One region of the Alteromonas sp. LMIT006 genome, then DNA from elsewhere that is predicted to be linked to it. Evidence: predicted binding sites of a transcription regulator. Region 1 holds the regulator's gene; the other holds the start of a gene.

Region 1 (4,102 bases):
ACATATCCATTATGTTCTGTTTGAGTTGTTCTGCAACATACACAGAACGGTGTTGCCCACCTGTACACCCAATAGCAACCGTTACATAACTCCGATTATTGCGCTCAAGATGGGGTAGCCATGTGGTGATTAAATTTTGGATCTGCCAGATAAACTTGCTCACAACGGGTTGTCCGCCAAGAAAATACTGAATGGGCTTATCCAAGCCAGTAAAGTGCTTTAATTCCGGCTCCCAGTGAGGGTTGGGCAGAAACCTGGCATCAAACACGTAGTCTGCATCTTTGGGTATGCCATACTTGAACCCGAATGATTCAAAAACCAACACTAAGCGAGTGCTTTTTTTGCCCAAAATCCGCTCTTTGACTATTTCAGCTAAGTCATGCACTGTGAGTTTGTCAGTGTGGATCACCAAATCGGCCCGTTCTTGTATCGGCTCTAATAATAATTTTTCAGATTTAATTGCTTCTTCTAAAGAACGGTTATGGCGTGATAACGGATGCAAGCGTCTGGTTTCGCTATACCTTTTCAACAAGACGTCTTTTGAGGAATCGAGGTAAACAATTGACACATCCCATGCATTCGGTAGATAGTCTAGTATTTCGGCAAGCTCGTTAGATTCTTTGGGTAAGTTACGAACGTCAACACTCACCGCGACCTCATGGTACTCGTTTGTCAAGGTTTGTGTCAGTGCTGGTAATAAGTTTACCGGAATATTATCGACACAATAATACCCTAGATCCTCAAGGGCGCGCAGTGCAATCGATTTGCCCGAGCCTGAACGTCCACTGATAATAATGAGTTTCATATAGGCTCCTAAAGCTCGGGTTATTGCAATGCGTCGATGATTTGCTGTGGAATGGTAGCTGCGCGGATCTGACTGACTATGTGCTCATCATTGAGTTTTGCAGCAATGGCTGCGAGCGTTTGCAAGTGTCCTTCTATTTGCTCTTCGGGTACCAGAAGTGCGAAAAAAATATCGACGGGTTCATTATCTACCGCATCAAAATCCACACCCGGTTGTGTCGTTAAAACGACCGCGATCACTTCTTCAATATTGGCTAGACGACCATGCGGTATGGCAATCCCTTTGCCAATACCAGTTGACCCCATCTTCTCACGACCGACAAGACTTGCCAGTACTTCAGCTTGAGGCACATCTTCTAGCTGACTGGCAACGACTTGAGAAATGGTTTCTAAAATACGTTTCTTGCTTTGACAAGAGACCGCACATAAAGTGCGGTCTATATCGAGTAAATGTTGAATGCTCATGATTAATGACGCTGAAGCTTTTCCTTGTGCTTAATCACTTGACGATCCAGTTTGTCAATTAAACTATCAATCGCCGCATACATATCTTCGTGTTCAGAGGTTGCAAACACCTCACCACCATTGAGGTTCAATTTAGCTTCGGCTTTCTGTCGAATTTTTTCGACATTCAAAATCACTTGTACATTGTTGATATGGTCAAAATGACGCTCGAGTTTCTCAAATTTCGTATCAACATAATCCCGTAGTGAATCAGTAATTTCAACGTGGTGACCAGTCAGGTTTATTTGCATAATTGACTTCCTTTTTGTTTCATTGTTTTTAAACCAAGCTTTTGCGTTGGCTCGAAGATGGGATGTTCAAAGACTCCCGGTACTTTGCAATGGTTCGCCGCGCTACTTTGATACCTTGATCGGCTAACACTTCTGCAATCTTGTTATCGCTGAGCGGTTTCACTGTGTTTTCTGCCGCTACGAGCTTTTTAATTAATGCGCGAATCGCTGTTGATGAGCATTCACCACCGGATTCTGTTGCCACATGGCTAGAAAAGAAATATTTCAATTCAAAAATACCACGAGGCGTATGCATGTACTTTTGTGTAGTGACACGAGAGATAGTGGATTCGTGCATATCTACCATTTCAGCTACATCATTAAGCACCATTGGCTTCATCATCTCTGGACCGTGCTCAAAAAAACCTATTTGCTGTTGCACAATACAGTTTGCGACCTTAAGCAATGTGTCATTGCGAGATTCCAGGCTTTTAATAAACCATTTGGCCTCTTGTATGTGCGATTTGACAAACTGGCTATCTGCGCTATTGCGTGAGTTTTTACTCAATGCTGCATATTGTTGGTTAATATTTAACTTAGGTAAGCTATCAGGGTTAAGTTCGACTAACCAACGTCCGTTCTTTTTGACCACGCTCACATCGGGAATGATGTAAGATGGGGCCTCAGTTTGTATAACACTTCCCGGTCTTGGGTTAAGTGTCTGTAATAACAGCATTACTTCGCGTAGCTCTTGTTCTTTTAGACGCGTTTTGCGCATTAAAGTTCGATAATCTTTTGCTGCAAGCAAATCGCTGTATTCGGTAATAATGTCTTTTGCTTCTGCTAGATATGGTGTGTCTTGGTCAAACTGACGAAGCTGAATCAATAAGCATTCTTGTACATTCCGAGAACCGGAACCCACGGGATCAAACATCTGGACCCGCTTAAGGACACACTCAACTTCATCGAGTTCGACATCCTCAATATCAACAGCTTCAAGAATTTCTTCGGTTGAAGTCGTCAGATAACCGCTGTCATCAATGCTATCTATGATCGCGAACGCTATGGCACGGTCGGTGTCTGAAAAAGGGGTTAAATCTACCTGCCAAAGCAAATGGTCTTGAATATTCTCAGTCGTTTCACCTTGGTAAACACTATCATCGTCACCACCAACCGTGTTTGTCATCGGTGCAGGAGCTGAAGATGCACTGTAGTACTCATCCCAGGTACTGTCTAATGGCAAATCGTCCGATACATTATCGGATTCCAGCGCCTCATGAGATGAAATAGAATCAGCACTAGCGGATTCTTTATCTTGAGATTCGTCGAGTGATTCGGTATTGCTAGAAAAGTCGTCTTCCACTTCTAGTAGTGGATTTGCATCAAGAGCTTCTTGTATTTCTTGTTGTAAATCCAGTGTAGAAAGCTGTAGCAACTTAATCGCCTGCTGCAGTTGCGGCGTCATGGTAAGTTGTTGACTGAATTTTAGTTGCAGTGAGGGTCTCATCTATATCCTTAATCTAACCTAGCAGATAACATCCAAAATACCTGCATGTATTGATTATAGCCTAAATTGTTCCCCTAGGTATACTTCCTTAACTTTTTGATTATCAAGTACTTGCGAAGCTGTACCCGAAGCAATCAATTCCCCTTGGCTGACAATGTAGGCTTTTTCACACACATCAAGTGTTTCACGCACATTGTGATCTGTAATCAGTACACCTAAGCCTTTGTTTTTAAGTTGCTGAATAATGTGTTTGATATCCCCAACAGAAATTGGATCAACACCAGCAAAAGGTTCATCCAACAAAATAAACTTCGGATTGGCCGCCAATGCTCGAGCAATTTCAACACGGCGTCGTTCTCCACCAGATAAGGCCATACCCGCTGAATTGCGAATGTGATTAATATTAAACTCGTCAATTAGTGCGTCAGCTTCTGCTTCTCGCTGCTCTTGCGAGAGTTCTTTACGGGTTTGCAAAATCGCCATGATGTTGTCATAAACGCTTAATTTACGAAATACCGACGCTTCTTGAGGTAAATAACCAATACCCTGCCTAGCGCGTTCATGCATTGGATGATAAGTTAAATCTGTTTGATCTAAGGTAATTTCGCCCTTATCTAATGGCACAATACCGACAATCATATAAAAGGTCGTAGTCTTGCCTGCACCATTAGGCCCTAACAGACCGACTATTTGTCCTGACTCAACCTCTAAAGAAACATCCCGCACCACTTGTCGAGACTTATAAGACTTTGCGAGATGAGTTGCCTTGAGAATTGCCATAGTGTTTATTGCTCTTCTTTTTGTGGTGTTTTTTCAGCTTGAAAAACCGCTTTAACTCGACCTGAATCCCCATCGGTCCCAGAGGCGATTAATTGCTCATTGAGCATGTCAAAAATAATATTTTCTCCCGAAACCGTACTGGAATCCTGAGCTAACTGAGCACTTCCTGACAAGTTGATTTTTTTATCTTTTCGAGTATATCTAATTTCATTTCCCGATGCTTTAACGAGACTGCCATCCTGAGAGCGTTGCTCAAATGAGGCTGGGGTTCCTGTTG
Region 2 (4,102 bases), 110 kb from region 1:
CCTAAGTAGGAGTTATAGTCAAGCTGTGAGATTTGCATTTGGAAGGCGCCTTCAGGGTCCGCTGCTGGCGGTGCGACTTTTTCAATAATGGCATCAAACAATGCCGTCATGTCTTCACCTTGCTCGTCTGCATCCATAGATGCCCAACCGTTAAGTGCAGAGGCGTATACCACATCAAAATCAAGTTGTTCGTCAGTCGCGCCAAGATTGTCAAATAAGTCAAATACCTGATCCATAACCCAATCAGGACGAGCGCCAGGCTTGTCAATTTTATTAATAACAACAATCGGCTTCAAACCTTGTGCAAACGCTTTCTGAGTAACAAAACGCGTTTGCGGCATTGGGCCTTCTTGTGCATCGACTAACAACAATACCGAGTCAGCCATCGACATAACACGTTCTACTTCGCCACCGAAATCAGCGTGCCCAGGAGTGTCGACGATGTTAATCCGATAATCGTTGTAATTAATTGCGGTGTTCTTGGCAAGGATGGTGATGCCACGCTCTTTTTCGATGTCATTGGAGTCCATGACGCGTTCTTCAGAATCGCCGCGACTTTCTAATGTGCCGGATTGCTGTAATAACTTGTCGACAAGGGTCGTTTTGCCGTGGTCAACGTGAGCAATAATTGCGATATTGCGTAACTTATCTAATGCGGTCTGAGGTGCAGACATGGTTTAACTCTCTATCTATGAAGGGTGAAAATGGGCCTGTCCCAATTTCGTGTGCGCGGATTGTACAGGGATTCACACAAATAAGCGAATAAATCCCGGCTAAATGTTTGTTAATGTTTTATGAATTTCTGGTAAATCTTCGACATGGGTCGTATAGTAATCATTGGATTTTTTGTCTACATTACGGAACTAAGCAACAACTCAACCGCTCTTGCACCAATCTGATACATTTTGCACCAAAATTGTGCAATCAAAGGTAAAACTCATCATATTTTTCGCAAGTGACCTCATGTAAGCCTTTAAAACCAAAGGCTTGCTACTTGGTATAATTATTGCTTAGATTGCGCTACATGACAAACCGCTTACTGCAAGTCCTGTCGTAGGGTGCGATCACCCAAGAATTTGTGTTTATTTTTGAAAGACTATTGGAGAAAAGAATGTCAATTGAGAAGGCGTTAGAACTGATCAAGGAAAGCGAAGCAAAATTTGTTGATCTTCGTTTTACAGACACTAAAGGTAAAGAACAGCACGTTTCTATTCCTACCCACCAAATCGACGAAGATTTCTTTGAAGAAGGCAAGATGTTCGATGGTTCATCGATTGCTGGTTGGAAAGGTATTAACGAATCAGACATGATTCTTATGCCAGACCCTGAAACCGTTGTGGTAGACCCATTTGCAGAAGAAACTCAAGTTAACATTCGCTGTGACATTCTTGAGCCAACCACGATGCAAGGCTATGACCGCGACCCACGTTCAGTAGCAAAACGCGCTGAAGAATACCTCAAGTCTACTGGTATTGGTGACACAGTATTATTTGGTCCAGAGCCAGAGTTCTTCTTGTTCAATGACGTAACGTTCCACACTGATATGGCCGGTTCCTTCTACGCAATCGATGATCCAGAAGCCAAGTGGAACTCAGGTGCTGAGTTTGAAGGCGGTAACAAAGGTCACCGTCCAGGCGTTAAAGGCGGTTACTTCCCAGTACCACCAGTCGATTCAGCACACGATATTCGTGCAGCAATGTGCTTAGTAATGGAAGAAATGGGCCTAACGGTTGAAGCGCATCACCACGAAGTGGCAACAGCTGGCCAAAACGAAATCGCTTGCTTATTTAACACTATGGTTAAGAAAGCGGACGAAATCCAAATCTACAAGTACGTTGTTCATAACGTTGCTGACGCATACGGCAAAACAGCAACCTTCATGCCGAAGCCATTAGTAGGCGATAACGGTTCTGGTATGCACTGTCACCAATCCATCAGCAAAGATGGCAAAAACATCTTCGCCGGTGATGCATATGCAGGCCTTTCTGAAGATGCTTTATTTTACATCGGCGGTATCATCAAGCACGCTAAAGCAATCAACGCATTTGCTAATGCATCGACTAACTCTTACAAGCGTTTGGTTCCTGGTTTTGAAGCACCTGTTATGTTGGCATACTCTGCACGTAACCGCTCTGCATCAATCCGTATCCCGTTCGTAACGTCTGACCGCGCACGTCGTATTGAAGTTCGCTTCCCTGACCCAACGGCTAACCCATACTTAGCATTTACGGCTATGTTGATGGCTGGCCTTGACGGAATCAAGAACAAGATTCACCCTGGCGATGCAGCGGATAAAGACTTATATGACTTACCAGCAGAAGAAGCAGCAGCGATTCCTACCGTTGCATCTTCACTAGAAGAAGCTCTTGCTGCACTTGATGCAGACCGTGAGTTCTTAACTGCCGGTGGCGTTATGTCTGACGATATGATTGATGCATACATCTCATTAAAGTCTGAAGAAGTTGAAAAACTTAACATGACAACTCACCCAGTTGAGTTCGACATGTACTACAGCGTGTAATTTCATACAAATTTACGTATTGTATTTGATACAAAGGCTTGCATTGGCAAGCCTTTTTTATGCTCACCAAATGCCTTTTTCAGCTCCAATTGAATAAAGTCGGAGAAAATGATGCGCTTTATAGAAGCACTAGATAATTCTGGCAAGGTTATTGCTGTGTCAGATCAGGTTATTTTTTATAAGCATCAAGCACGGATCCGATAAGACCTTTAGGGGAAAACAAGGAAAAACCGCTCGCATGGTGCACTAATTTGGTGCATAGTACCCAAATGAACTTTCAATATCATGCTCAACTATTCGATCATATGATTTCGGCGGTCTTGGTTATTAGCCGAGAGATGCAAGTGCTTTATGCTAATCAGGCCGCCTTAACTTTGCTCAATACCGGCTTAAACCAGTTGTATCGCTTTCATATTGACGAAATCATTGCTTTTAGCACTGTCAATCGAGACAAAATAAAAGGCGCCTTTAACACCCATGAAGGGTTTTCAGAGCCAGATATTGAAATCTGCTTGCACGATGAAAGAGTGCTGCGCTTTGATATCGCGGTAACTTACATAGAACTCGATGACGCCCCATGCTTAATGATAGAGGCTAAACACATTGACCAGCAAATGCGCATCAATCAAGAAAACTTACAACTTGCCCAACAACATGCGGCCAGACAACTGATCCGTGGCTTAGCGCATGAAATCAAAAACCCATTGGGCGGAATCCGTGGAGCAGCACAATTACTAGGCTTGAGTATTGAAGATAAAGAACACATCGAATTTACCGAGATGATTATCACGCAAAGTGATCGTTTGCGAAATCTAGTCGATAACCTTTTAGGCCCTAACTCTTTGCCCAAACAAGCATGGCAGAATCTACACCAGCCTATTGAAGCCGTTTATCAACTAGTCAAAAACGACAACCCCTACAATATCAACTTAGTCCGCGACTACGACCCGAGTATTCCTGATTTGTATATAGATACCGATATGCTGCAGCAGGCCATTTTGAATATCGTGCGCAATGCTATGCAAGCATTACAAGAGTCAGAATCCAAATTACCCAAAATTCGCATCAAGACTCGGGTCGCTCGAAATGAAATGATCCACGGGCGTAAAGAGCCCTTATCAGCGGTTATTTTTATTTATGATAATGGTCCAGGCGTTCCAATAGACATTAAAGACACCATTTTTTACCCTATGGTCACATCCAAATCAGATGGGACTGGCTTAGGTTTATCTATCGCACAAACCTTAGTTGAACATCACAATGGCAAAATCGAATTAGAAAGTCGCAAAGGGCGCACGAAATTCTCGATTTATTTACCGATTACCAAACACGGAGTAACATCATGAACTATGAACCAGTATGGATATTAGACGACGATAGTTCGATTCGCTGGGTTCTGCAAAAAGCACTAATGACGGCTGATATCGAATGCTGTAGCTTTGCTCAACCCCATGATTTATTGTTACAACTCGAATCTGCTCCCGCGCCACAAGTGATTATTTCTGATATCAAAATGCCAGGTATGGACGGTATCACCTTGCTCGACGAAATACACAGCATATACCCCGAATTGCCAGTGAT

The links. The regulator sigma-54, encoded in region 1, starts transcription at its own class of promoters, with help from an activator protein. The targets are predictions, from matches to a motif close to GTTGGCACGNNNNTNGNNT.
Region 2: glnA (glutamate--ammonia ligase) is a predicted target of sigma-54. The motif match lies at 994-1,012, and genes of this name have one in related genera.

What each region holds. Positions count from the first base shown of each region.
Region 1 is NZ_CP101291.1:189,622-193,723, forward strand. It holds gene rapZ (RNase adapter RapZ) at 1-805, opposite strand, end outside; gene ptsN (PTS IIA-like nitrogen regulatory protein PtsN) at 826-1,269, opposite strand; gene hpf (ribosome hibernation promoting factor) at 1,272-1,559, opposite strand; gene NLG07_RS00885 (RNA polymerase factor sigma-54) at 1,588-3,045, opposite strand; gene lptB (LPS export ABC transporter ATP-binding protein) at 3,100-3,825, opposite strand; gene lptA (lipopolysaccharide transport periplasmic protein LptA) at 3,831-4,102, opposite strand, start outside.
Region 2 is NZ_CP101291.1:83,246-87,347, forward strand. It holds gene typA (translational GTPase TypA) at 1-674, opposite strand, end outside; gene glnA (glutamate--ammonia ligase) at 1,112-2,521, shown strand; gene glnL (nitrogen regulation protein NR(II)) at 2,791-3,867, shown strand; gene glnG (nitrogen regulation protein NR(I)) at 3,864-4,102, shown strand, end outside.